Regions from separate parts of the Craurococcus roseus genome, predicted to be linked through region 3. Evidence: predicted binding sites of a transcription regulator. Region 3 holds the regulator's gene; each other region holds the start of a gene.
The links. Region 3 encodes LexA, which represses DNA repair genes until DNA is damaged. Its sites were predicted from a motif close to TGTTCTANNTANGTTC; they were not measured.
Positions count from the first base shown of each region.

Region 1: ABD067_RS22950 (DUF3072 domain-containing protein) is a predicted target of LexA. The motif match lies at 3,256-3,271, and genes of this name have one in related genera.
Region 2: uvrA (excinuclease ABC subunit UvrA) is a predicted target of LexA. The motif match lies at 4,743-4,758, and genes of this name have one in related genera.
Region 4: ABD067_RS10415 (putative DNA modification/repair radical SAM protein) is a predicted target of LexA. The motif match lies at 3,570-3,585, and genes of this name have one in related genera.

Region 1 is NZ_BAAAFZ010000084.1:17,408-24,396, forward strand. Features, by position in the region: gene ABD067_RS22940 (methyltransferase domain-containing protein) at 1-475, shown strand, start outside; partial or broken gene ABD067_RS22945 (ABC transporter ATP-binding protein/permease) at 797-2,410, opposite strand; gene ABD067_RS22950 (DUF3072 domain-containing protein) at 3,299-3,544, shown strand; gene ABD067_RS22955 (hypothetical protein) at 3,822-4,052, shown strand; gene ABD067_RS22960 (CatB-related O-acetyltransferase) at 4,697-5,539, shown strand; gene ABD067_RS22965 (NosD domain-containing protein) at 5,701-6,989, shown strand, end outside.
Region 2 is NZ_BAAAFZ010000080.1:13,596-20,584, reverse strand. Features, by position in the region: gene ABD067_RS22600 (superoxide dismutase) at 1-458, opposite strand, end outside; gene ABD067_RS22595 (squalene/phytoene synthase family protein) at 595-1,440, shown strand; gene ABD067_RS22590 (hypothetical protein) at 1,588-1,821, shown strand; gene uvrA (excinuclease ABC subunit UvrA) at 1,823-4,693, opposite strand; gene ssb (single-stranded DNA-binding protein) at 4,866-5,375, shown strand; gene ABD067_RS22575 (ABC transporter substrate-binding protein) at 5,397-6,635, opposite strand; gene gyrA (DNA gyrase subunit A) at 6,971-6,989, shown strand, end outside.
Region 3 is NZ_BAAAFZ010000019.1:59,403-66,391, reverse strand. Features, by position in the region: gene ABD067_RS08715 (hypothetical protein) at 1-550, shown strand, start outside; gene ABD067_RS08710 (glycosyltransferase family 2 protein) at 623-1,609, shown strand; gene moaC (cyclic pyranopterin monophosphate synthase MoaC) at 1,606-2,109, shown strand; gene ABD067_RS08700 (molybdopterin molybdotransferase MoeA) at 2,109-3,320, shown strand; gene lexA (transcriptional repressor LexA) at 3,455-4,213, shown strand; gene ABD067_RS08690 (ComEC/Rec2 family competence protein) at 4,224-6,359, opposite strand; gene gltX (glutamate--tRNA ligase) at 6,949-6,989, shown strand, end outside.
Region 4 is NZ_BAAAFZ010000025.1:32,529-39,517, forward strand. Features, by position in the region: gene ABD067_RS10405 (MlaC/ttg2D family ABC transporter substrate-binding protein) at 1-526, shown strand, start outside; gene ABD067_RS10410 (UdgX family uracil-DNA binding protein) at 535-2,226, opposite strand; gene ABD067_RS10415 (putative DNA modification/repair radical SAM protein) at 2,241-3,524, opposite strand; gene ABD067_RS26410 (Uma2 family endonuclease) at 3,788-4,201, shown strand; gene ABD067_RS10420 (hypothetical protein) at 4,460-4,912, shown strand; gene ABD067_RS10425 (type III polyketide synthase) at 4,971-6,032, shown strand; gene ABD067_RS10430 (DUF2171 domain-containing protein) at 6,087-6,590, shown strand; gene ABD067_RS10435 (methyltransferase domain-containing protein) at 6,596-6,989, shown strand, end outside.

The DNA.
Region 1 (6,989 bases), on a different contig from region 3:
TTGCGGAACCGGCCTGTCCGGGCTCGCCTTGGCGCCCCTGGTGCGGCGGCTAGAGGGCCTCGACCTCTCGCCGCGCATGCTCGCGCTGGCGCGACGGCGGGGCGTCTACGCCGCGCTGCACCAAGCCGATCTGCTCGAATGGTTGCCCGGGCACCCCGCGGCGTTCGACCTGGTCGCCGCCGCCGACGTCCTGAACTACCTCGGCGACCTGCGCCCGGCCCTGGCCGGCATCGCCGGGGCTCTGCGGCCCGGCGGCTTTGCGGCCTTCTCGCTCGAAGCAGGGGAAGGGAACGGCGGCGCGCCCTTCGCGCTGGGCGCGACCATGCGCTATCGGCACGACCGCGCCCACGCGGCCGCGCTCGCCGCCGAGGCCTTCGAGGTCGTGTCGCAAAGCGAGGCCACGCTGCGGCAGGAGCGCGGCGCGCCGGTCGCCGGCGTGCTCATGGTGCTGCGCCGCCGCGGTCGGGGCGGCTGAAGGGCGCCAGGGGGTGAGCGGTTCCGACCCGGCCCTGGCGTGGGTGCGCCGCGGACGGGGCAGTCGGGGCGCGGCGCCGCCGGGCAGGCGGCGGACCGGCGCCGCCGGCGCGGGGGGGAGCGCGGCGGCTTCGGCGGGCGCCGGGGCGGTTTCGGACAAAACGGCGCCGCCTGGCGCGGCCCGGAGGGTCAACACGCGGTCGTGGTAGCGGTCGAGGCCGGGGCGGTGGCCGATGGACACGACCGCGCTGGCCGGCAGTTCGTTCTGCAACAGCCGCATCATGGCGTCCTGGTTGGCCTCGTCGAGCGCCGCGGTGGCCTCGTCAAGGAAGATCCAGCGCGGGCGGTGCAGCAGGGCGCGCGCGAAGGCGAGGCGCTGCTGTTCGCCGAGCGACAGGGTGCGGTCCCACCGGGCTTCCTCGCCCAGGCGCCCGGCCAGCCGCGCCAAGCCGCAGCGCGCCAGGGCCGCTTCCATCCGCGCGTCCGCGAAGGTCCCGGGCGCGGCCGGGTAGGCCAGGGCGGCGCCGAGGGTGCCGAGCGGCAGGTAGGGGCGCTGGGGCATGAACATGGCGGCGTCGCGCCCGGGCATGCGGATGCTGCCCGAGGCCCAGGGCCAAGCGCCGGCGATGGCGCGGAACAGGGTGGATTTGCCGGTGCCGCTCTCGCCCTGGATGAGCACCCGCTCGCCGGGGCGGACCACCGCGTCGGCACGGCGCACCAGGGTGGCTCCGCACGGGGCGGCGACGCTGAGCCCGGCAAGCCGCAACTCCTCCGGGCCGTCCGCCGCAGCGGCGGCGGCGCCCGTCTCGGCGGGGACGGCGGCGCCCCGGCCGGCGGCGCCGAGCCGCGCGGCGTCGCGGAGGCTGTCCTCCAGCTCGATCACGCGATCCACGTGGCTCACCCAGTCGGCCACGCGGGGGTAGTTGGTCATGAACCAGGTCAGGGCCTTGGTCACCTCGCTGAAAGCCGAGCCGACCTGCATCAGCACGCCAAGGCTTATGGCGCCAGCGAAGTAGCGGGGCGAGACCACCAGGAGCGGGAAGATGTGGGTCATCATCCCGTAGGCCGAACTCAGGCCCATCAGGCGGCGCTCGACCCGGTTGAGGTCCACCATGACCGCGGACACGCGGCCGAAGGCGCGCCGCAGGCCGCGCTCCTCGTCGGCCTCGCCGCGGATCAGCGCCACGCCTTCGCTGTTCTCCCGGAGGCGGACCAGCGCGAAGCGGTGGTCGCTTTCTACCTCGTTGCGCAGGGCGTTGATGGCGGTCATGGGCCGGCCGATGGCCCAGGTCGCCCAGGTGCCGACCACGGCATAGATCGCCGCGGCGAAGACCATGTAGCCGGGGATTTCCGTTTCGTGGCCGGCCAGGACCACGGGCAGGGCGCCGGAGACGGTCCAGAGGATGCCGACGAAGGACACCAGCAGCAGCGCCGAGTGCAGCAGGCCGATGGCGAGCTCCACCGCCGTGGAGGTGGCCCAGCGGGTGTTCTCGCTGATGCGCTGGTCCGGGTTGTCGGCGGCGCCGGGGAGGAATTGCAGGCGGTAGTGGCAGGAATCGGACAAAAGCAGGCGTTGCAACCGCCGCACCTGCCACTCCCGCCACCACACCTGGAGGGTCTGGCGCGCGTGGAGCTGCAGCACCGCGGCGACGATGCCGGCCACCGCCAGCGCGGTGAACACGCCCAACTGCCAGAAGAATTCGTCGCCGTCCCGCTGCTCCAGTGCGTTGAAGAAGTCGCGGTTGCAGATGTTGAGGCCGATCTGCAAGGCGATCTGGAGCAGGGTGAGGCCGACCACGGCGGCGGTGATCGCCCAGGCGGAGCGCCACTCCTCCGAGGTGTAGTAGGCCGAGGTCAGGCGCCAGAGCTTGCGGCCGAAGCTTTCGGGCGGGCGGGCTGCGCGGGCGTCGTAGTCGAGGTCCGGACCCGCTCCCATCCCGCTCTCTCCCCTCTATTGCCCCAATCGGGCGGGCGCCGCCCCATTTTCGCCACAAGCAGCCTTACTTCTGCCATAAACAACCCGACAGTGCGAGGGAACACATCGCGACTTTTTGTGGTGTAATGTGCCCGTTAGAATCCGTTTCACAGAGGGGCATCGAACGGGCTGGTGCCGCCGCAAAGGGCCCGTGGAGCGGATCCCGGGGACGCGGCGGGGAAGTTGTCGGGATCGATGGCGCGGTCCGGGTGTGTACCGCTTGCCGGTGCGTCGAGTCGTCGCCTCTGAGCGACGGCAAGGTTCACATTCAGGATCGGAAAGTTGGATTTCCTAACTGTTGTGAGGGTATTCGCGGACGCCTTGAGCGAGGGCGCTGCGCCGCCCACCAGCCGAGCCGCTTGGCCGGGCGAGGCCGAGAGGTCGAAGCCTCCCGCGTCAGCAGGCTTCCGACCTGCGCGGAGGCCCCGCGCGAGCGCCCCTTGCGCCCCGCCCAGGACGGAGCCGGCGGACCAGAGGTCCGGGGTGCCGGAGGTACGGTCGCGCGGGGCTGATGGTGTGTCCTGCCGGGGTTTGGCGGCGGATGGGACGTCGGACGTTGGCGTGCGGGGACGCTCAGGCCCGTGCGGGTGCGGCTTGTACGCCTTGGAGGCGCCGGCCGGCGCGGCACCGGCCATGACGGGAATAAGGTATACTGCCTCACGCATGTGTGAGGATTATCAGGCTCCTTGCTCAACCAAAAGAGAAATGCAACGACCTCTGCCTGCGGGGCGAAATTGTGGCGGTTCGGCTGCGCCTGCACCCTCTGCGCTCGACTGCGCTTTTCCGGTGGAACGCTCGCCTGTCGAGAACGTTAAGCGAACACCACCACACAACCGAAGGATCAGAAGCATGGCAGCTTCCGCCTCGAAGTCCGGACCCGCCGACAACCCCAAGACCGAAGCCGATCCGGGCTCCAACGCCATCAAGGACCCGGATGATTGGACCACGGGCGAGGAGAAGATGACGGGCGCGCAGGCCAGCTACCTGAAGACGCTCAGCGAGGAAGCCGGCGAGGAGTTCGACCCGGGCCTGACCAAGGCCGACGCTTCCCGCCGGATCGACGAACTCCAGTCGAAGACGGGCAGGGGACGCTAAGCGTCCTCTGCTCTTTGAGATGACGACAGGGCCAGGACGCGGCTGCCTTCGTTCGCCGCCCTGGCCTCTGTCGCGACTTGAGGGGGTCACGCGACCACGGACCGTTGCGTCGGTTCTCCCGCGTGTCCCAAAGGCGTGTTCCACCGGCGACCGGCCACCCTCTCGGCAAAGCGCAACGCTCTCATGCAAATTCGGCTGAGTGCATTGCGCGTCATCCTCAAGTGTTCCAGATTTGTTCTTATACGTGTAGCCTGGACGCTGAGGGAGGCCTGCGGCGGTGAGCCTGATTCACAACGAACGGGTGAAGTTGCTGGCGCTCGCCTTCAACACGGCGGCCACTTCCGCCTTCACAGTCGGCGTGCTGGCGCCGGTGGCGGCCACGTTTTACGACCTCGGCCCGTCGCGGGAGGCGCCGAGGACGGTGGTGATTGGTGCCTTGTTGTGGATCGGGGCCTCCGTCGTGCTACATCTGGCAGGACGCAGGGTTCTCGGGTGGCTGAAGCCGTGACCAGCCTTGAGTTGTTCGCTTTTGTCATTCTCCCGATCGGTGTGGCGGCTTCGGCTTGGGCGGTCATCGCGGTCGTCGAGCGCCGCGGGGGTGCCAGGGGAGGACCGGAGAACAAGGGCCCGAAATGACCAGCCAAGCTTGGGCTGTTCGTCCGTCGACCGGACATGCGCAGTTGACGTGCTCTCCAACCAGCGGTGAGGGATGGGCCTGACCTTTCTCTCCTCCAGGAGCAAGCTCAGGCTTGTCTCGCCCACATTTGGTAGCGCACCAGCGGCCACGAACCTCTCCAACCAGCCGCCGCCTCATTTACCGACACCTCGGCTAGCGCTTGGCCGGGCACATGGGACAGTTGCGGGTTGTATGCGGCATCGGAGCCAGATCGCCTTGGCAGTGCGCCACAATGAGAGCGGCTATTCCTTCATGGGCGTGCTCTGCCCTGCCGTTTCCATTCATTGAAGCAAGAGGTTCACACGCTCTTGCACCGCGTCGAAACCAGTATGTACGAAGCTGGGTGGACAGCAAAAGGTGCGTAGAGTCATTCTTGATCTAAGTTTTAAATAGAAAGAAGTCAGTTTCTTCCAAGGAGCGACGCTCCAGCGGCAGAGAAGACACCAACTTTCTTATTAAGATTTGGAGGTATGTACATGGAAGTTTTTTATGAAACAAATGAGGTGGTTAGACTAAGGATTACCACAGAATTCTTGAGCATGTTAGAAAGACATCGGATTTTTTATCAAAGGGTAGATGATCCAAAAGCACCCCCAGTTCCACTGGAAAAGCGGCGGTGGAAACCTGGTGACGTGTTGGCGTTCCGTAAGGATTGTGTTCTTGAGCCTTACACTACGATCGGCGCAGGAAACAGTATCTTTTCTGTTGGTTCTTTTGGATCAATCATGTCAGAGCTGCCGCTGAACACTAAGATTGGCCGCTATTGTTCTATTGGACCAGGCGTCAAGCCTCTCGGCTTTCGCCATCCATTGCATGCCGTATCCATGTCATCCGCGGCCTTCAATCCCAGGCGGGAGTTCGTCCATTCATACCTCAGAGACTTCGAAGGCACATTCAGCGCTTCTGCGACATTCGCGCCTGTGTCAACCCCGCAACCACAGTTCCGGCCGCTTTCCATCGGGCATGACGTCTGGATCGGCGCATACGTCTCGCTTCCGGGTGGCGTCACGATCGGTAATGGTGCAGTAATTGCGTCCAACACGGTAGTAACCAAAGACGTTCCATCTTATGCCATTCTCGGTGGAAACCCAGGCAAAATCATCAAATTTCGATTTGAAGACAAAATTCAGGCAGATTTGGAAGCCATACAATGGTGGAACTACGAGCTGTCGGATCTGCACGCAATAGGGATGAACGATCCTGCTGCGTTCTGCGCGGCATTTCCCTCCAGGCGCGTACACTTGCGTGAGTACAAGCCGCGATCTGTCGACATCTGGGCCGAGTGCCAACAGCTGATGCGCTCCTCTGCTTGGCCATGATGGCTACCACAAAGTTTTTGCAGGCGGTCGGTGGCATGGGCGGCATGGGTGCGGTTCGACGGGCGGTGCGAGGAAGGCACGTCTCCGGAAGCGGTGTCCCAAGGGCAGCGTTCCGGCCCAAGGGCTGTTCGACCAAAGAACGGACCCAAGCGGCCCGAAGTGTGGCGACGAGCGTGCAAACTCGATTTGAAAAGCGCATTCGCTCCAAGGCTTTTACCTTCTGCACGGCCGGCACCACCCTGGCGCGCATCAACGTCTGGCCTCGTTTTGCAGCATTATCTTTGGCCTGCTTTTGGCTGGCGCTTGCCGGGTGCCAAGCCACGGCCGCGCCGACGGTGGTCCTTTGCGGCGCCGGCCAGGACGTGACAGAGGCGTTGCGGGCGGCACTGAGACCGGAGGGCCCGGAGGTCATCCTGCGAGCGGTTCCGAATGGAGCGACATGCTCGCTGTCCCGCAGCTTGATGATTCCACGGGGCTTGAACCTTGCGGGGCAAGGTCATCCCGTCTTGCGGCTGTCGGAGACCGGGAACGCATTCCGTGGCGATCAGCGATCCCGGAATTTTTCGATCAGCGGCATCGCCATCGACGGGTCGGATGCGCCCAAAGCCTCTGCCATCGCTTTGCGCGGTTCTTCTGACGGCCGGCTTGCGCGTCTCCGGTTGATCCGCCCTGGGGATGGCATAGTGCTGGCCGAGGGCTCGCATGACATCGCCATTTGCGACCTGGAAGTGGTCGAAAGCCGGCAACACGGGGTCACGATCCGGGACAGTCGTGGCAACGCGGTGAACGGCGCCCGCCTGGACGGGCAGCGCGGCTTTGGCGTCGTCCTCGTCGGCACATCCCACGACAACCGCCTTGACCGCTTGAGTACCCGCCGAAGCGGCCTCGAACTCGTTGGCATGACGGTCGGTACGCACAACAACACGTTGGAAAACAGCTCGGCCAACAACACAGGCGACAACTGCTATTCGATCACAGGAAGCAACAATCGCCTTCGCAACCTCACAGGCGATCGCTGTGCCGGGAGTGGCATCACGTTGTACGGCTCGCGCAACACCCTTGAGGGCGGCCGGTTCACGAACAATGCCCAGCGGCACGACGTTCGCCCTGCCTGGGCGGGGGGCGTGTCCTTCATCCAAGGCTTCGGTGGTGTCGCGCAAGGCAACACCGTGCGCGATGTGACGGTGGACGATGACCAGCCCCGACCAACGCAGCAAGTTGGCGTTCTGACGACTGCGGCAGGGTACCAAGCGTGGAGGCCCGGCGTGGCGGTCAGGACGGGGCACTACACTCATTCAGGCCTGAGCCTCTACGTCTCCCGCTCCTCCGGTGTGACCGGCACGCGTCCGCCGTTTGGGCCAGGGCGCGTCTCGGATGGCGCCGTTGTGTGGGAATTGGTCAACAGCTTCGAAGGAACCCTGCAACCGGACGGCAACACCGTCGAAAACGT
Region 2 (6,989 bases), on a different contig from region 3:
GGGTTGGCGCCGTTGGGCGTCTTGGTCACCTTCAGCTTGCCGTCGGCCGCGATGACCAGCCAGGCCCAGCCGGAGCCGAACTGCGTCACGCCGGCCTGCTTGAAGGCCTCCTTGAACTGCGCGAAACCGCCGAGGTCCTGGGTGATCTTGTCGCCGAGGCGCTGCGGCAGCTTCTCGCCCCCGCCCTTCGGCGACATCACCTGCCAGAACAGGCAGTGGTTCCAGTGCTGCCCGGCCTGGTTCAGCACCGGCAGCCCGTCGGCGCCCTGCTTCCCGGCCTCGGCGACGATGTCTTCGAGCGACTTGCCCTTGAGGTTCTTGCTCTCGACCAGCCCGTTCAGCGCCGTGACGTAGGCGTTGTGGTGCTTGCCGTGGTGCAGCTCCAACGTCTCCTGGCACATCCCCTGGCCGGCGAGCGCGTCGGCGGAGTAGGGCAGCGGCGGCAGGCTGAATGCCATGTGTTCTCTCCCGTGGTTGGCCGTCCGCGCGCGGGGCGGCGGCGGCCGGACGGCCGACAGCTAGGCGCCGCCCCTCCGCCGGTCAAGCAAACCGCGCCGCGGTTGCGGCGCGGCGGACAGCGGCCATAAGGGCCGCATGTCGGACACGGTCCCCACGACGGCCCCGGCCGGCGGATCGCTCGCGGAGTTCGTGCGCCGCCACGACCCCGACCGTTTCCTTTGCGCCCTCTTCGCGCCCGCCGAGCGCCGCGAAACCCTTTTCGCTCTGGTCGCCTACAACCACGAGCTGGCCCGCGCGCGCGAAGCCGCCCGCAACCCGATGGCCGCGCTGATCCGCCTGCAATGGTGGCGCGACGCCGTGGAGGACGCCGCCGCCGGGAAGCCCCCGCGCCGGCATGAGGTCGCCGAACCGCTCGCCCGCGCCGTCAAGGGCGGGTGCATCGAACCCGCCGACCTGCTCGCCCTCGCCGACGCCCGCGAAGCCGAAGCGGAGGAGGACGGGGAGGGCATCCCGACCGTCCCCGCCTTCCAGGCTTACCTGCGCGGCACGGCCGCCGCGCTCGCCGTGGCCGGCGGCCGCCTGCTCGGCGCCCCGCCGGAAGCGCTGCCCGGCCTGCAACGGCGCGGCGCCGCCTACGGCGCCACGGGCGTGCTGCGCGCCGTACCGGCCCTCGCGCGCCAGGGCCGCTGCCTGCTGCCGGCCGACGCCCTCGCCGTGCACGGGCTGACGCCAGCCAAGGTCGTGCGCACCCCGACCGCGCCGGCGCTCAGAGCGGTCGCAGCCGACCTCCTCGCCGCGGAGGAACTCCGGGCGCCGCCGCCCGAACCGCTGCCCTCGCGCTGGATCGCCGCGGCGCTGCCGGCGGTGTTGGCCCGGCGGGACGCGCGCCGCCTCCTGGCCCGTGGCGTCGCCGCCGACCCGGCCCGCACGACCGGCGACAAGCTGGCCGTCACCTTGGCCGCCCTGCGCGGGAAGGGCTGACCGGCCGGGGAAGCCAAGTGCCGTCGATATGACCGGGGAAGGGCGCCCGCCCTGCAACGGGCGCGGTTCCGCCGCGCTTCGGACACTGTCAGGCGCCACCTTGGCGGGAAAGGGCGGCAAAGGCCGCCGCGACGAGAGGAGAAGGAGATGACTCGCCGCTTGTCCTGGGCCGTCAAGCTCGTGGCCTTGGTCGGCACCGCCGTCGGGCTGTCGGGTTGCGTGGCGTACACCACCCCGGGCTACGCCTACCGCACGCCCGGCTATTACGCGCCGCCGCCGGTGTACCGGCCCTACGTGCGCCCCCACGGCGGATGGGGCTACGGCTATGGCCGGCCCGGCTGGGGCGGGCCGCGCGGCTACTACGGCCGTCCCTATTGGTGAGCTAGGCCCGCCGCTTCCGCCGCACCGGCTCCGCCTCGCGCGCCAGCAGCGGCATGAGGAAGCGGCCGGTGTGGCTTTCGGGCGACGCGGCGACATCCTCGGGCGTGCCCTGCGCCACCACGCGCCCGCCGCCTTCGCCACCCTCCGGGCCGAGGTCGAGTATCCAGTCGGCGGTCTTGATGACCTCCAGGTTGTGCTCGATCACCAGCACGGTGTTGCCGGCCGCCACCAGCGCGTGCAGCACCTCGAGCAGCTTCCGCACGTCCTCGAAATGCAGGCCGGTGGTGGGCTCGTCCAGGATGTAGAGCGTGCGGCCGGTGGCACGGCGCGCCAGCTCCTTCGACAGCTTGATGCGCTGCGCCTCGCCGCCCGACAGCGTCGTCGCCTGCTGGCCCAGGTGGATGTAGCCCAGGCCCACCTCGCGCAGCACCCGCAGCTTCTCGGAGATGGCGGGCACGGCGGAGAAGAACTCGCAGCCCTCGTCCACCGTCATCTCCAGCACGTCGGAGATGGACTTGCCGCGGAACTGCACCTCGAGGGTCTCGCGGTTGTAGCGCTTGCCCTTGCAGGTGTCGCAGGTGACGTAGACGTCGGGCAGGAAGTGCATCTCGATCTTGATGAGGCCGTCGCCCTGGCACGCCTCGCAGCGGCCGCCCTTGACGTTGAACGAGAAGCGGCCCGGCTTGTAGCCGCGCGCGCGGCTTTCCGGCAGCTCCGAGAACCAGTCGCGGATCGGCGCGAAGAGGCCGGTGTAGGTCGCCGGGTTGGAGCGCGGCGTGCGGCCGATCGGCGACTGGTCGATGTCGATGATCTTGTCGAGCAGCTCCAGCCCTTCGATGCGGTCGTGCGGGCCGGGCACGGTGCCCGCGCCCATCAGGCGGCGCGCGGCGGCCTTGTAGAGCGTCTCGATCACCAGGCTCGACTTGCCGCCACCGGAAACGCCGGTGACGCAGGTGAAGGTGCCGAGCGGGAACTCCGCCGTGACGTTCTTGAGGTTGTTGCCGGCGGCGCCTACCACCCGCACCACGCGCTTCTTGTCCACGGGGCGCCGCGTCGCCGGCACCGCGATGCCGCGCCGCCCGGACAGGTAATCGCCGGTGAGGCTGGCCGGGTTGGCCGCCACCTCCGCCGGTGTGCCCTGCGCCACCACGCGCCCGCCGCCGGCGCCCGCCGCGGGGCCGATGTCCACGAGATGGTCCGCGGCGCGGATCGCGTCCTCGTCGTGCTCCACCACCAGCACGGTGTTGCCGAGGTCGCGGAGGCGCCGCAGCGTCGCCAGCAGCCGCTCATTGTCGCGCTGGTGCAGGCCGATGGAGGGCTCGTCCAGCACGTAAAGCACGCCGGTGAGGCCGCTACCGATCTGCGAGGCGAGGCGGATGCGCTGCGACTCGCCGCCCGAGAGCGTCGCCGACGAGCGGCCTAGCGAGAGGTAATCGAGGCCTACGTCCACGAGGAACTGCAGCCGCTCCTCGATCTCGCGCAGGATGCGGCGCGCGATCTCGCGGCGCTGCGGCGTGAGCGTGTCCGACACCGTGCCGAACCACTCGCGCGCCTTGCGGATGGAGACGTCGTTTGCCTCGCCGATGTGCCGGCCCGCGACCTTCACCGACAGCGCCTCGGGCTTCAGCCGGTGGCCGCTGCAGGCGGGGCAGGGCTTGTCCGCCTGGTAGCGCGTCAGGTCCTCGCGCACCCACGGGTTGTCCGTCTCGCGGAAGCGCCGCTCCAGGTTGGGCAGCACGCCCTCGAAGGGTTTCTCGACCACGTAGGCGCGCAGACCGTCCTTGTAGCGGAGCGCCACCGTCTCGTTCCCGGTGCCCTGCAGGATGGCGTGGCGCACCTTCTCCGGCAGCTCGCCCCAGGGCGTCGAGGTCGAGACCTTGAAATGCTTCGCCAAGCTTTCGAGCGTCTGGTCGTAGTAGGGCGCCGAAGCGCCGGTCCAAGGCGCGACCGCGCCTTCCTTGATGGAGCGGAGGTCGTCCGGCACCACCAGCATGGGGTCGAAGAAGGTCTGCGTGCCGAGGCCGTCGCAGGTCGGGCAGGCGCCCTGCGGGCTGTTGAAGGAGAAGAGCCGCGGCTCGATCTCCTCGATGGTGAAGCCGCTCTCCGGGCAGGCGAACTTGGCGCTGAACACTGAGCGCTCGCCGGTGTCGGCGTTCTCCGCGTAGGCCACGCCGTCGGCGAGCGCCAGCGCGGTCTCGAAGCTGTCGGCGAGGCGCGGGGCGATGCCCTCGCGCACCACGACGCGGTCCACCACCACCTCGATGTCATGCTTGAGCTTCTTGTCGAGCTTCGGCGCTTCCGAGAGCAGGTGCAGCGTGCCGTCCACCTTCACCCGCTCGAAGCCGCGGCGCTGGAACTCCGCGAACTCCTTGCGGAACTCGCCCTTCTTGCCGCGCGCGACCGGCGCCAGGAGCAGCAGCCGCGTTCCCTCCGGCATGGCCAGCACGCGGTCCACCATCTGGCTGACGGTCTGCGCTTCGATCGGCAGGCCGGTGGCGGGCGAGTAGGGCACGCCGACGCGCGCCCACAGCAGGCGCATGTAGTCGTGGATCTCGGTGACGGTGCCGACGGTGGAGCGCGGGTTGTGGGAGGTGGTTTTCTGCTCGATGGAGATCGCCGGCGAGAGCCCCTCGATCGAGTCCACGTCCGGCTTCTGCATGAGTTGCAGGAATTGCCGGGCGTAGGCGGAAAGGGATTCGACGTAGCGCCGCTGCCCTTCGGCATAGATCGTGTCGAAGGCGAGGGAAGATTTTCCGGAGCCGGAAAGGCCGGTGATGACCGTCAGCGTCCCGCGCGGGATGTCGAGGTCCAAGTCCTTGAGATTGTGGGTCCGGGCGCCGCGGATGCGGAGGGGGGAGGTGCTCTCGAACATGCGCGCTCCGCATCGGGCGGCCCAGGGGAATCCCTGGCCGGCCGGGTGGTGTTCTGGTCTTGTTCACGCTATATATGACCGGCCGCGGGGCGCCTGGGAAGGGCGTTTGGATGGCCGGCTACGGTTGTCCAAGGTAGTGTCGCGGCACGACTGGCGCGAGAGGGCGATTCCCATGGCGGGCGTGAACAAGGTGATCCTTCTGGGCCGCCTCGGGCGGGACCCGGAGGTCCGGAACTTCCAGAACGGCGGCAAGGTGGTGAACCTGCGCCTGGCGACCTCCGAGCGGTACAAGGACCGCGAGGGCAACCAGCAGGAGCGCACCGAGTGGCACTCGGTGGCGATCTTCAACGAGCGGTTGGGCGAGGTCGCGGAGAAGTACCTGAAGAAGGGCAACGAGGTCTACATCGAGGGCCAGCTCGAAACCCGGAAGTGGCAAGGCCAGGACGGGCAGGAGAAGTACTCCACCGAGATCGTCCTGCGCCAATTCCGCGGCGAGTTGCAGCTCGTGGGCGGCCGCGGCGGGGCCGGCGGCGGCGACGCACCGGCCGAGGGCGGGTCGTTCAACGGCGGCGGCGGGCGGTCGTCCTCCTTCGGCGACCGTGGCGGCTCGTCGGGCGGCGGCGGCCGGGGCGGCTGGGATAAGCCCAAGAGCGCCGACCTGGACGACGACATCCCGTTCTGAGGCGGCTGGCGCCGTCCGCGCTCAGGCTTTGACGAAGGGGCAGTTGCCTTCCGCCAAGGGCCGGAAGGCCTGCTCCGCCGGCGTGGTCGCCAGCACCTTGAGGTAGTCCCACGGCCCGCGGCTCTCGGCCGGCTCCTTCACCTGGAACAGGTGGGTCGGGTGGAGCTTGCGGCCGTCCGCGCGGACGGAGCCGGGGCCGTGCGCGTCGTCGTCCGTCGGCAGCCGCTTCATCGCCTCGATTGTGTCGAGGCCCGACGCCTTGGCCCGCGCCGCGCCGATCTCCGCCACGGCCCGCAAGTAGTGGAACGCGGCGCCGTAGGCCTGCGCCTGCACGCTGTTCGGCGCGTGGTTGTTCGCCATCTTGCCGCGCAGCCGCCCGTGCAGCGCGCGGGTGCGGTCGTTGAGGTCCCAGTAGAAGCTCTCCGTCAGCACCAGCCCTTGCGCGGTGGGCAGGCCGAGGGTGTGGACGTCCACGATGAAGCCGATCATCGCCGCCGGGCGGATGCCGCGCCCCGCCAGGCCGAATTCGCCCGCCTGCTTGACGCAGTTGATCATGTCCGCGCCGGCGTTGCAGAAGCCCACAGCGTCCGGCCGCGCGGACGCCGCGCTGACGATGAAGGACGAGAAGTCGGTGGTCTGCGGGAAGGGGTAGACCGCGCTGCCCACCACCTGCCCGCCGTTCGCCTGCACCACCCGCGTCGCCTCGCGCTGCACCGAATGGCCGAAGGCGTAGTCGGCGGTGATGAAGAACCAGCGCTTGGCCCCGGCTCGGGCGAGCGCGCCGGCGGTGGATTGCGCGCAGGCCCAGGTGTCGGTGGTCCAGTGGACCATGTTCGGGCTGCACGCCGGGCCGGTGAGGTCGGCGGAGGCGGCGCCGCTGTTCAGGTGGGCCTTGTTCTTCTCCCGCGCCAAGCCGTTGATCGCCATGGCGATGGCGCTGTTGTTGACCTCCAGGATGGCGTCCACCCCGTCGCGGTCGAACCACTGCCGGGCGACGTTCACGCCCACGTCGGGCTTGTTCTGGTGATCGGCTTGCAGGATCTCGACGTTCAGGCCGCGCGCGGAGGCGCCGAAATCCTGCGCCGCCTGCCGCGCCATGACGACGCAGTTCGGCCCGCTGATGTCGCGGTAGGGGCCGGACATGTCGGACAGGACGCCGATGCGGACCGTGGGAGACGCCGCCTGTTGCGCCCGCGCGGCGCCGCCGCCCGCCACCATCGCCGCCGGCAGCGCCAGCGCGCCCCGCCTGGATAGCTCCATGTCCGTCCTCCCTCCCGCCGGCTTCGCGCCGTTGCAGCGGAGCCTAGCCCCGCGACGGGCCGCGGAGGGAGCGGAATTTCCATTGCCATAACGGTCCGGAGGGCGCCGGAGTCGTTTGGATTCTCGGGCGTCTTGCGCTATATAAGTTTCCTGATTTCCATGGACTTGGCCCCCGCCGCCACGCGGCCGGGCGACGCCGCGACGGCCCGGTCCGGGCCGCTTCCGCGGGCCGGTCCGCAACCAGCGAGAGCAAGCACGGCGTGAGCGGCACCACCAAGGACGGCGGCGGCGGAGCCCGGCCGGAGGAGAGCCCCCCGGTCGCCCTCGAGGAGGAGATGCGGCGCTCCTACCTCG
Region 3 (6,989 bases):
CAGCGACCTGCTGGCGCCGATGCTCTGCCGCCGGCGCGACTTCCCGGAATGGTTGTTCTGGCCCTCGCTGGTTTCGCCAGGCACGCCCCCGTCCGACGCGGAGGCCGTCAGCAGCTTCATGCCGGTGTTCCGAGCGTCCGGCCGTCTCATGCAGGCGATGGACGAAGCCTACCGGCAGGGCTGGAGCGGCCACCTCGAATGCAGCTTCGCCACGATCGCGGCGACTCGCGGCCTCGCCATCGCGGACTTGGGCGGCGATGGCGAATTCACGCCAGAAGCGCGCCGGGGCCGTTTTTACAGCGGCACCGTGCGCGACGTGTACCGCGCACCGGGTTCCTTCGTGTTCAAACCGACCTTCTTCCGCACTGGTTCACGCCCGGGCATGCTTTGGCATCCGGTGAAGCCGTTCTGGTTCGGGGCGGAATTCCGCCGGGAGTTGCTCGTGGCCCGTTCGGCGGTCGGCCGTGTGATCCGGAGCCGTGCGGCTTGGCTGCTGCCCTCGCGCTGGCGGCCGCCCGGCAGCTTTTCGCGCAACGCCCCGAGCCGGTGAACCAGGGAGTGGCGGTCGGCCCTCGCGGGCGGATCGCGCCGCCTCCTCCGCCGCCGCGCGTCCTCCAAGCGCATGGTTGACGTCGGGTCCGCTCCGCCGGTGGTCACCGCCTCCATCCTGATTGCGGCGCACAACGCCGCGGCCTTCCTCGACGGAGCCGTGTCCTCCGCGCTTTCGCAGACCTGCCGCACGGTCGAGGTGGTCGCGGTGGACGACGCTTCGTCGGACGGGACGCACGACCTCCTCGCCGCCTGGGCCCGGCGGGATCGGCGGCTGACGGTGTTGCGCCACCCGCAGCGCCGCGGCGCGGGCGCCGCGCGCAACACGGCCATCGCGCACGCGCGCGGGCGCTGGCTCGCGGTGCTCGACGCCGACGACGCCTTCCTGCCGGAGCGCATGGAGCGCTTGGTGCCGCTCGCCGAGGAAACGGGGGCCGATCTCCTGGCCGACAACCTCGTGGAGCGGGATTTCGACACCGGCGCGCGGCTCGGCACCGCCTTGCCGCCGGCCGACATGGCTTCGGCCGGGCCGATCAATTTGGCCGCCATGCTCCGGCGCGACCGGGTCGACCTACCGGGGCGGTCCAAGATCGGCTATTTGAAGCCCATCATGCGCCGCGATTTCCTGGAGCGCTCCGGGGTGCGCTACCGGCCCGAGATCCAGGTCGGGGAGGACCTCCTCTTCTACTTCGAGTGCGTCCGCGCGGGGGCGCGCTTCCGCCTCGCGGCCGACCAAGCCCTGTACCTCTACTCGGTGCGCGGGGGCTCCGCGTCGAACCAGGGCGCGGGCGCCCTCCACCTCAGCGCCGCCACGCGCCGGATGCGCAAGCTGGCGCGCGGGCTCGCCGACGCGGAACTGGATGCCTTGCTCCGCCAGCGCCAGCGCGCCGCCGACTCCGATTGCTTCGACCTGGCGATTGAGGCGCGCCGGCCGCGCGAAGCGCTCCGCTACGCGCGCTGGGCGGACCCGGCGCGGGTGGCGCGCCGGCTGGGCATGGCCGCCAACGCCCTGAGCCGGCGCTTGGTAGGCGGCGCTCCCGCACGGGACGGGCGCCTGTGAGCGGCGGCGGTGAAGGGGGCGGCGGAGGCGACCGCTTCACCCATTTCGACGAAGCGGGCCGGGCGGCGATGGTGGATGTCTCCGCCAAGGCGGAAACGGCGCGCGTGGCGGTGGCGCGCTGCCGCGTGGTGATGGCGCCGGCAACGCTCGCCCGCATCCAGGAAGGGCAGGTCGGCAAGGGCGACGTGCTCGGCGTGGCCCGGCTCGCCGGCATCATGGCCGCCAAGCGCACCTCCGACCTGATCCCGCTTTGCCATCCGCTGGCGCTCACCAAGGTCGCCGTGGACCTCTCGCCGGCGCCGCCCGACGCGGTGGAGATCGAAGCGACGGTGGGGCTCACCGGGCGGACCGGGGTCGAGATGGAAGCGCTGACGGCGGTGACGGTGGCGGCGCTGACCGTCTACGACATGTGCAAGGCGCTGGACCGCGGCATGCGCATCGAGGCGGTGCGGCTGGCCCGCAAGTCCGGCGGCAAATCAGGAACTTACGAGGCGGAGTGATGATCTCGGTCGAGGAAGCGAGGGAGCGCATCCTCCAGGCGTTCGCCCCCACGCCGGCCGAAACCGTGCCGCTGGCCGCATCCGGCGGTCGGGTGCTCGCGCGGCCCGTGCCGGCCCGCCTGACCCAACCGCCGGCCGATGTCTCGGCCATGGACGGCTACGCGGTGCGGGCTGCGGACGCTTCGACAGCGGGCGCCGAGTTGCGCGTCGTGGGCAGCGCCCCGGCGGGGCACCCCTTTGCCGGCGCGGTCGGTCCCGGCGAGGCGGTCCGCATCTTCACCGGCGCCTTCGTGCCCGACGGCGCGGACGCCATCCTGTTGCAAGAGGATGCCGAAGCCGACGAAGGCCGCGTGCGAGTGGGCGAGGCGGTCCGCCCCGGCCGCTGGATCCGCCGCCGCGGCCTGGACTTCGAAGAAGGCGAATCGCTGCTCGCGGCCGGCCGGCGGTTGACGGCGCGCGACGTGGGCCTCGCCGCCGCCGCCAACCACCCCTGGCTCACCGTCCACCGCCGCCCGCGAATCGGCATCCTGGCGACCGGCGACGAGATCGCCCTGCCCGGCGAGGCGGTGATCCCGGGGGGAATCGTCAGCAGCAACGCCCACGCCCTGGCGGCGCTGGTGCGCGCCAACGGCGGCGAGCCTTTGGTGCTGCCCATCGCGCCCGACGACGAAGCGGCCATCGCGGAAGCCGCGGCGTCGGCGCGGGGCTGCGACCTCCTGGTCACCACCGGCGGCGCCAGCGTGGGCGAACACGACCTGGTGCAGAGCGCCCTCGGCCCGGAAGGCTTCGCGCTGGATTTCTGGCGAATCGCCATGCGGCCGGGCAAGCCGCTGATCTGGGGGCGACTCGGGCTTACCCCGTTGCTCGGCCTGCCCGGTAACCCCGTGTCGGCGCTGGTTTGCGGCGTGGTGTTCCTGGTGCCGGCGTTGCGGCGCTTGTCGGGCTTGGCCGGCGAGTTGGCGCCGCGGACGATGCGGGCGCGACTCGGGGCGGCGCTGCCGGAAAACGACCGGCGCTTCGATTTCCTCCGGGCGCGGCTGGAAAAGGCACCGGAAGGCGAAATCGTCGCCCTCCCCTTCCCGGTGCAGGACAGCTCCATGATGAAGACGCTCGCGCGGGCGGACGCCCTGGTGCTGCGCGCGCCGCACGCCCCGGCGGCCGCGGCCGGGGAAACGGTGGAGGTCATCCTCCTCGATGATCTGGGTGTTTGAGACGAAATCCATTCCGCACCCTTGGGGAAAACATTTGACGCCATCGTAGAACTTTTATAGAACGTCGTTGACAGTTGCTGATTTGTTCGGTGCCACTGAGGGCACCGGCCCGCGGCGACGGACGGAGGCGATCTGTGCTCACCCGCAAGCAGCACGAGCTGCTCATCTTCATCGACCGGCACCTTCGCACGACCGGCTTCTCGCCTTCCTTCGAGGAAATGAAGGACGCGCTGAAGCTGAAGTCGAAGTCCGGTATCCACCGCCTCATCACCGCCCTCGAAGAGCGCGGCTTCCTGCACCGGCGCGCCCACCGCGCCCGGGCGTTGGAGGTGCTGCGCCTGCCCGAGAACCTGGCGCCGAGGCGCGGTAGCGCCAGCGGCGACAACGCGACCGCGGCCGCCGCCTCCGCGCCCGCCGCCGCTCCGCCCGCGGCCGCTTTCACCCCCAACGTCATCCGCGGCAACTTCGCCGCCCACCTGTCGGGCGTGCAGAAGGCGGCCAACGAGGCTGCGGCCGTCAACCTGCCGCTCTACGGCCGGATCGCCGCCGGCCTGCCCATCGAGGCGCTGCGGGACCAGGGCACCGGCGTCGAGGTGCCGGCGGCCATGCTCGGCGGCGGCGAGCACTACGCCTTGGAGGTCGCGGGCGACTCGATGGTCGAGGCCGGCATCCTGGACGGCGACACCGTGCTGATCCGCCGCGGCGACACCGCGGACAACGGCTCCATCGTCGTGGCGCTGGTGGACGAGAGCGAGGTCACGCTCAAGCGGCTGCGCCGCCGCGGCAACTCCATCGCGCTCGAAGCCGCCAACCCGCGCTACGAGACGCGCATCTTCGGCCCGGACCGGGTGAAGGTGCAGGGGCGCTTGGTCGGGCTGCTGCGGAAGTACTGAGCTTCCTGGGCTACTCCGGCTCGGGCGTCGGCTGCGGAGGCGCTTCGCGCGCCGCCGCCGCGTTGCGCGGCTTCGGCTGCGGCGGCACCCAGGGCCGCGCCCCCCGGGCCTCGCGGTCGCTCAACACGCGCGGCCCCGCCGGTTCCAGCCAAACGGCGTGCGCGCCGTCGCGCCACACGGAAAAGCGGTCCACCACCCGCGCGGCGCACCGGCCGCGCACCGGCTCGGCCGACACCACCAGCGGCGCGCCGGCGCAGGCCCAGGCCGGCGGGTCACCGCGCAGGAGCACCGCCGCGACCGCGCCGGCCGGCGAGGGCCGGATGGCGCACGCGCCGGCCTCGCAGGCGATGGCGCCGCCGGCGAAGGTTCCCGCGCGCTGCGGCGGCAAGAGTTCGGCCGTCTCCCGCCCGTAGAGGCGCAGCCATACGTCGCGCGTGAGGTTGGACGCGCCGGACAGGCGTTGCAGCAACAGTCCGTCCCCGGTTCGCAATGCGATCAGCCGCGCGTCGGCCGAGACCAGCATGTCCGGCGGACGCTGCGCCGCACCCGCCACGAAGCCCGCGACGATCACCGGCACGCCCAGCAAGCGCCAGCGGCTCCGCCACAGGCAAAGCCACGCCATGCCGAAGGCGACGACGCATAGCCCCCCGGCCGTGATGGGCGGCACCGGCACCGCCGCGCCGGGCCAAGCGGCGACGGCGCGCGCCACGGCCAGCACCGCCTCCACGCCCCAGCCCATCGGCGCCAGCGCCAGCCCTTCCAGGCCGAGCGGCATAAGCGCCACCGCCGCCATCCCGGCCGGCATGATCAGGGCCGAGGTGAGCGGCACCGCCACCGCGTTGGCGACCACGCCGTAGAGCTGCAACCGGCCGAAGTGGTGCAGGCCGAAGGGCGTCGTCGCGGCGCCGGCGAGGATGGAGGTGGCGACCGTGCCGAACAGCGCCACCGCGATCCGGCGGCGCCAGCGCCGCTCCGGCGGCGGCAGGCGCGGCCGCAGCCATTCCCAACCGGCGATCAGCGCCATCACCGCCGCGAAGCTCATCTGGAAGCTCGGCCCCAGCACCGCCGCCGGTTGCAACAGCAGCACCACGGCCGCGGCGAGCGCCAGGCCGCGCATGGAGATCGCGCGCCGGCCGGTCAGCAGCGCCAGCGTCGCCAGCGCGGCCATGGCGAAGGAGCGCTGCATCGGCACCTCGGCGCCGGTGAGCAGCATGTAGAACCCGCCCACGCCCAGCGCCCCCACCGCCGCCAACGGCTTGCCCGGCAGGCGCAGCGCCAGCGGCGGCACTGCGGCCAGGGCGAAGCGCAGCACGGCGAAGGAGACGCCCATGACGATGGCGATGTGCAACCCCGACACCGACAGCAGGTGCGCGAGGCCCGAGTCGCGCATGGCCGCGAGGTCGGCGGCGGGTATGGCGCTCTGCCCGCCGGTCAGCAGCGCGGCGGCGATGGCGCCCGCGCCGCCCGGCAGCGCGGCCGTGGTGCGGGCCTCGATCTCCGCGCGCAGGCCGGCCAGGGGCACGCTTTCCGCGCCGGGCTCGACCGAGGCGCGGCCGATGGCGAAGCCGCTGCCGCCGAGGCCCGAGAAGAAGGCCGCGCGCTGGAAGTCCCACGCCCCGGGATAGGCCGGCGGGACCGGCGGGCGGACCAGGGCGCGCACGCTCAGCACGTCCCCCGGGGCGGGTCGCGCCGGATCCTCGCTCCGCAGGCGGACGCGGATGCGGCGCGGCAGGGCCGGCTCGCCCTCGCCGAGGCGCGGCCGTTCCAGCGTGACGCGGCGGCCTTCCGGCAGAATGTCGACCGACGCCACCTTGCCCGTGACGACGACGGCGCCGCGCGGCAAGTCGAGCGGCGCCGGCTGCCGCCCCGCGTGCCAAAGGGCCGCGGCGAAGCCGAGCGCGAGCGCGGCGACGAGGCCCGACGCCCAACCCGCCGCCGCGCCGCGCCATGCCCCGACCAGGAGTGCGAACAGGACGAGTGGCGGCGTCACCCAAACCGCCGCCGCCGGCGGCTCGGCCGGCAACGCGAAGTAGAGGAGCACCCCCGCCCCGAGCGCCACGGCGAACCAGGGGGCGAAGCGCAACCGCTCCGCTTCGGCGAACTGGTGCAGCCATTGCGCGGCGCGTCCTGGTTCCGCCGCCGACACCAGGAGAGGAACGGACGCGGCGGACGGATTTGGCGGCGGCGCAGGCATCGTGTCGAACCTGCCGCGACGCGCGCGCCGCCGTCAACCATAAGGCGAGTTTCGCTGCTCGGTCGCGCGGCGCACCGGTGCCGACCGGGTTTGCGCGCCGTCCCGCCCTTGGCGCTGTCCGGCGCGGGCGTCGCCGGCGATCGTTGCTCTCCCAGGAGGCAAGACCCGCGAACGGCCTTCGTTCCACGACCTCCTCAAGAAGGCCGTTGGGTTCCACGCTTTTGCGGCCGCAACCTGGACGCTTGGATCGGCCGGATGGCACGCTTGACGCGCAGGGGACCGGCTGACGGCCGTAGCGGTCGAGTTGGGAGGCGTGGCCGTCCTCGGCGTGGAGGCGCACCGGATTTCGCGGCGCGGTGCCCCGGCCGGTACGGCGCCCGGCTCCCATGCCCGGCCTCCGTGCATCACCGCCGCGCGGCGATCGGCGGGCCGTCGGTGCTCGCGCCCATGTTGGCGGGCGTGCGCCGGCGCCTTGCGGGCGCGTCGCCGCGGCGGCAAGCCTGCGCCCTCTCCTCCGCCTCGGCAGATCGCAGGTACAAGCATGTCCGTCCGCACCCGCTTCGCCCCTTCCCCCACGGGCTT
Region 4 (6,989 bases), on a different contig from region 3:
GTTCATCCAGGCCACCGGCCAGGAGCTGGTCGCGGCGCTGAACTCCAACGCGCCGGTGGAGCGCCGCCGCCAGCAAGTGGCGTCCATCCTGCGCAAGGCCGTGGACGTCGAAGGCGTCGGCCGCTTCATCCTCGGCCGCTGGTGGCGCCAAGCGAGCCCCGCCGAGCAGCAGGAGTACATGCGCCTGTTCGAGGAGACGCTGATACGCAACCTGTCCGCCCGCTTCGGCGAGTACCAGGGCGTGCGGTTCTCGCTCGGGCGGGCGCAGCAGCGCGCCGAGGAGGACGTGCTGGTGAACACCATCATCGAGCGCCCGAACATCGCGCCCTTCTCGCTCGACTGGCGGGTGGGCAACGTCGGCGGGCAGCCGAAGGTGGTGGACGTGATCGCGGAAGGCACCTCGCTGCGGCTGACGCAGCGGAGCGAGTACTCCGCCGTGGTCCAGCGCAACAACGGGCAGGTGTCGGCTCTGCTCGCGGCCATGCGCAACCAGATCCAGCAGCTCGCGGCGCGCGAGGGGCGCTGAGGGGCGGCTCACGCCACCTCGCGATGCGCCCGCCTGAGGTCCGCGACGAAGCGCTCGTACTCGCGCGCCTTGCTGTCCGGATCGGGCAGGCGGAGCAGGTAGGAGGGGTGGACGGTCGGGAAGATCGGCGGGCCGTCCGCCACCGGCAGCACCTCGCCGCGGGTCTTGTTGATGGCGAGCGGCTTGCCCGTCATGGCGCGCAGCGCGGTGGCGCCGAGCGTCACCACGAGCTGCGGCCCGACCAGGTCGATCTCGCGCTTCAGGAAGGGCCGGTAGTAGGCGATATCGCCGGCATCGGGCGACTGGTGCAGGCGGCGGCGGCCGGTGGGCTTGAATTTGAAGTGCTTGACCGCGTTGGTGACGTAGGTCTCGGTCCGGCCGATGCCGGCCTCCTCCAAGGCCTTGTTGAACAGGCGCCCGGCGGGGCCGACGAAGGGGCGGCCGGCGATGTCCTCCTCGTCGCCGGGCTGCTCGCCGACGAAGAGCAGCGGCGCGCCGACCGGGCCTTCGCCGAACACCATCTGCGTGGCCTCGGCCGTCCAGGGCGGCAGGCTGTTCAGCGCTAGCATCTCGGCGCGGAGCGCGGCGAGGGCTTCCTTCGGGTCGGCCGCGGAAGCGGCGAAGAGGTCGGCTGGCATAGCCGTCGTAACGTCGGAAGCGGCGACGGGCTGCGCCGGCAAGTGGATGTTGCGCTGCCGGCGCGGAGCCGGGGCGGAGGCGCCGCGCTCCACCATCGCGGCGGCGCGGCGCGGGGCTTCGGCGATCAGGCTCGGGATGAGGCGCGCCTCCGGGAGGTTGCGCCAGTACTTCACCGGCATCTCCGCCCGCATGGCGCCGGGCTTGAGCCGGGCCGGGTTGAAGATGCTGGCGTAGTAGGCCCGCCAGAGGTCCTCCTGCGCGTCTTCGGGGGGCGCGTCCGAGCGGCGGGCGCCGGGGCCGATCGCCAGGGCCTCGCCGTCCCAATGGGCGGAGGCCCTGGGCGTCAGGATGGACCAACGCATGGATGCGAAGCGGCGGACGAAGAAGCCGGCTTCGGCCTCCAGGATGTGGTGCTCCGGCTCGAACCAGGACACGAAGCGCGGGCCGTCTTCCGTCGAGATTTCGCGGAAGCGGACAAAGGCGTGCATCTTGTGCGCGTCCCGCCGGACGGCCTTCGCCATCGCCTCCAAGCGGGCGACGTCGGGGTCGGTCGCCACCCGCATCAGCGCCGGCTCGCCGTGGGCCAGCCGCCACAGCACCCGGTACAGCAGGGCGAAACGCTCCGGGTCGCGGTGGCGGATGGCGGTTTCGGACAAATCAACGAAGGCGCGCGGGACGGTCGCAACCGGGACGGAGCGGCCGGGTTCGCTGGCGCCGGTGCGGCATTCGGACAAATCACCGGCGGAGGGATGGGCGCCGTCGCGGCATCCGGACGGATCGCCGGCCGGAAACCGGGCGGTGTTGTCGTGTTCGGACGAAGTGCCGCCGGGTGGCGGGAGGAGATTGCCGCTTTCGGACAAATAGCCGCCGCGGCCCGTGGTCGTCGCCAGGGTGGCGGGCACGTCCGGCACGGGGGCGGTGCCGAACAGGCCGGGCTGGTCGCCGGGGGCGCGCCATTCGACGGCCTCGGGCGGGACGCCGGCGGCGAGGAGGCGGCGGGCTTGGGCGCGCCAGCCGGGGAAGTCGGCGGGGCCCGCGAGGATGGCCCCGATCCGCTGCATGGGGACGCCCATCGTCAGAGCAGGGCCAGTTGCGCCGACGCCGCGGGCCGGGCCAGGGCGCCGAAGGCGCTGCGGCGCGGGGCGACCAAGCGGCGGAGGTCGGCGCGATCGAGGAGGTTGCCGCGGGGGCGGTGGTCGGCGGTGACGACGAAGGGCAGGAGCTTGGGCAGCGAGAGGCGCAACCGGCCCAGGTCTTCGGCGCGGACGGCGCGGAAGCGGCGGGCGGACAAAATGCGCTCCACCGACTTGGCGCCGAGGCCCGGGACGCGGAGCAGCAGCTCGCGCGGGGCGCGGTTCAGGTCCACGGGGAAGCGGCCGCGGTGGCGGAGCGCCCAGGCGAGCTTGGGGTCCACGCCGAGGTCGAGCATCCCGCCCTCGGCGCCGGCCATGATCTCGTCCAGTTCGAAGCCGTAGAAGCGGAGCAGCCAGTCGGCTTGGTAGAGCCGGTGCTCGCGCAGCAGCGGCGGCGGTTGCGGCGGCAGCAGGCTGGAGGCGTCGGGGATGGGGGAATAGGCGGAGTAGTAGACGCGCTTGAGGCGGTAGGAGCCGTAGAGGTTGACGCTGGTGCCCAACACGGCGCGGTCGTCGGCCGCGTCGGCGCCGACCACCATCTGCGTGGACTGGCCCGCCGGGGCGAAGCGCGGCGCGGCGGCCTTGGCGGCGGGGCGGCGGGCGCTGGCCTCCCCTTCCCTCGCCTCGTCTATGCGGGCGCGCATCCGGGCCATGGAGCGGCGGATGGCGGCGAAGTCCTTTTCCGGGGCCAGCTCCTTCAAGGACCGCTCGACCGGCATCTCGATGTTGATGGAAAGGCGGTCGGCGTATTTGCCGGCTTCGGACAAAAGCTCCGGGGAGGCTTCGGGGATGGTCTTGAGGTGGATGTAGCCGCGGAAGTTGTGCTTCTCCCGCAGCTCGCGCGCCACGGCGACCACCTGCTCCATGGTGTAGTCGGGCGAGCGGATGATGCCGGAGGAGAGGAACAGGCCCTCGATGTAATTGCGGCGGTAGAAGTCGAGGGTCAGGTCCACCAGCTCGGGCACGGTGAAGCGGGCGCGCTGGACGTTGGAACCGGCGCGGTTGACGCAGTAGGCGCAGTCGAAGACGCAGGCGTTGGTCAGCAGCACCTTGAGGAGCGAGATGCAGCGGCCGTCCGGGGCGTAGGCGTGGCAGATGCCCATGCCTTCCGTGCTGCCGATGCCCTTGCCGCCCTTGCTGTCGCGCTTTTCGGTGCCGGAGGAGGCGCAAGAGGCGTCGTACTTCGCCGCGTCGGCCAGAATTTCCAGTTTGCGGCGCAATTCCATGCCGTAGCCCGCCTCCGCAGCGCGGCGGAGCGGCCCGCCACGCAGTGTTCATTATATGTTCTCTTGCTGGTTGATTTCAATGCTGTTGGCGTCGGGGACCAGCAACCACGTTCGTGGCCGTTGTTCCCCACGCGCCCCCCTGATGGCCGGGGTGCGTCGCGTTGAGTTATCCCCGGTGCAAGGGAGGGGCCCGTGAGGCAGTCACTGGCCCGGCCGTGGACGCTGGACGAGTTCCCCGCTTGGGAGCGCGAACAGCCGGAGCGGTGGGAGTTAGATGGGGTGCAGCCCGTGCCGCGCGGCATGGTCGGCGGCACGCGGCCCCATGCCCGGCTCTCGACGCGGCTGCTGGATGCCTTGTCGGCGCGCGGGGCCGCGTCCGCTACCCGGATGCGACGGTCGAATGCGGCCGTGACGACGACGGCGACGTGGCGACCCCGGCGGTGGTGTTCGAGGTGCTGTCGCCCACGACCGAGCGCACGGAACGGGGCACGGAGGCGCAGGACTACGCCGCCGAACCCTGCCTCCTCGCGCCGTCGTGCTGCTGGCGCAGGACCGGCCAGAGGCTACCATGCTGTCGCGTTCGGTGGATTGGCGGCCGGAGGTCGCGCGAGGGCCGGGCGCGGCCATCGCCCTGCCGGAGATCGGGCTCGATCTGTCTTTGGCGGCGATATACCTGAGATCGTAACGGCCCGGTCGAGCGAGGGGACTGCCCGGACCCGTACGGCCATTGCGCCAAAGAAGTTCATCCTTCGGCGCTTCCCGCGCTTTCCGGCGCGTTCCCGCCCGGGAACGGGTGATCCCGCGGCTTTTCGGGGGCGAGCATCCGCCACGCCGCGCGGCCCGTGCGGACTCCCGAAGCGGCGCATCGTTCCCCATCGGGGTTGACCCATGCCCCCGTTCGCGCGTTCAAGGCGGGACACGGCAAGGAACACCCGATGCGCAAGACCCTCGCCGCGGCCGGCCTTTGCTGCCTGGCCCTGTTCGGCACCGCCCCGCGACACGCCGCCGGCCAGGGGTCCGGCAGCATGGCCACCCAGAGCCTCGAGCCCGGCCAGATGACCGCGGACCAGATCGCCATCGTGCTGCGGGCGCGGGGCTACTCCGGCCTCGGGCCGATGAGCCGGGAGGGCGACACCGTCACGGTCGCCGACGCGAAGCGCTACGGCGAGGCGACCGGGCCGCTGAAGCTCGACGCCAAGACCGGGCGGGTGCGCGACGAGAAGCCGCTCAGCGAGGCCCAGGCGCGGGCTTTGTTGCGGGAGCGGGGCTTCTCCGACATCGGGGAGGCCCGGCGGGAGGGCGACGCCATCCTCGCCTCCGCCCAGCAGGCCGGCGCGCGGGTGAACTTGCAGGTGGACGCGCGCAGCGGGACCGTGTCCCAGAGGTGAACGGCCCGCCGGCGCGCCCGGGGGTGACGGGCCGCCCGCGACCCCCATGTGGCGTCGCGTGACCGTTCCCCACATCAACCGCATCGCCACCGCCGTCCCTCGCCACGAGGTGCATGGCGCCTTCCAACGCTTCGCGGCCCGGCTGATCGACGACGACCGCACCCGCTCCGCCTTCGGGCGGCTCGCGCTGAAGTCGCAGATCGACGCGCGCTTCTCCGTGCTGGAGCCGGACCCGGACGAGTACCGCACCATGGACGGCTTCTACGAGCTGGAGGGCCGCTTCCCTTCCACGGGCGCGCGGATGGCGCGCTTCGAGGCGGACGCGCCGGCGCTCGCCGAGGCCGCGTGCGACGCGCTCGGGCTGGAAGGGGAAGGGCCGCGGATCACGCACCTCATCCTCGCCACCTGCACCGGCTTCGCCGCGCCCGGCCTCGACCACTGGCTGATCCGCCGCTACGGCATCCCCGGCCACGTGGAGCGCACCATCGTCGGCTTCATGGGCTGCCAAGCGGCGATCAACGCGCTGAAGCTGGCGCGGCAGGCGGTGCGTAGCGACCCGTCGGCGCGGGTGCTGGTGGTGAACCTGGAGCTGTGCAGCCTGCACCTCCAGCCCGCCAGCGACCTCGACCAGCTCATGTGCTTCCTGTTGTTCGCGGACGGGTGCAGCGCCGCGCTCGTCACGGCCGAGGCGGAGGGGCTGCGCATGGACGGCTTCCGCGCCGCGCTGGTGCCCGAGGCGCGCGAGCACATCACCTGGCGCATCGGCGACGCCGGCTTCGACATGACGCTCTCCGGCCTGGTGCCGCTGACCCTGGCGCGCGCGTTGCCGGACCACGCCGAGGCCATCCTCGACGGCGCGGCGCCTTCCGACATCTCGCTTTGGGCGGTGCACCCGGGCGGGCGCAGCGTGCTGGACGCGGTGGAGAACGGCCTTTCCTTGCCGGACGGGCTGTTGGAGGACAGCCGGGCGGTGCTGCGCGAGCACGGCAACATGTCCTCGGCGACGGTGATGTTCGTGCTGCGGCGCATGATGGCGGGGGCGGTGCCCGGGCAGCGCGGCTGCGCCATCGCCTTCGGCCCCGGCCTTTCGGCCGAAACCATGCGCTTCACCGCGGTTTGAGCCGGCGGCTGCGCTGCCCACATCGGGGGCGGCGCGCGCAGCGGAGGGGATGACATGAGCGACGGTCCCGAGATCAGGGAGCACATGGCCGTGGTGGGGTCCGACGGGCAGCGCGTCGGCACGGTGGACAGGCTGGAGCGCGGGCGCATCAAGCTGGCGCGGGGCGACGACCCGGCTGGCGAGGGCGAGCACCGCGCCATCCCGCTCGGCGTGGTCGCTTCGGTGGAGGGCGGCCAGGTGCGGCTGACGCTCACCGGGATGCAGGCGCGCGCGATGGCGGCGGGCGGTCTGGACCCGCGGGACGTGGTGGAGGACGGCACCGTGCCCGTCCGCGGCGAAGAGGGCGCGGCGGAGCGCGCGGCTTCCGCCGGGGCGGGTGTGCCGGACGACGGCAGGGCGCCCGGCGTGCGCGGCGGAGTCGGCAGCGCCGGCGGCATGGACCCGGGCGGCACGGGCGGCGGCGGCACCAGCAGCCACGGCTACCTCGGCGGCGGCCCGGGCATCGTCGAGGACCCCAACATGGACCCGGACGCGACGCGGCGGGACTTCGAAGGTTGAGCGCCGTGCTGCGCGAGCGGAGCACGGCGGACGAGTGGATGGACGACGCTTCCGCCACGGAAGCGGAGTTCGGCTCGGCGCTCGCCGACCTCGAACGCATCAACCGCATGAGCCTGGCCTACCGGCCGGTGCTGCGCTGGCTCGACCGGGTCGCGGAGGCGGGCGGGCCGCGGCGGCTGTCGGTGCTGGACGTCGGCGCGGGCGGCGGCGACATGCTGGAGGCCGTGGCCGCCTGGGGCGCCAAGCGCGGCGTCGCGCTCGACGTCGCGGGGCTGGACCGCAGCCCCTGGGCCGCGAGCCACGCCGAGAAGCGCGGGCGGCCCGGCAGGTGGATCACCGCCGACCTGTTCGACCTCGACCCCGCCGAGCGCTTCGACGTGGTGCTGTGCAGCCTCTTCG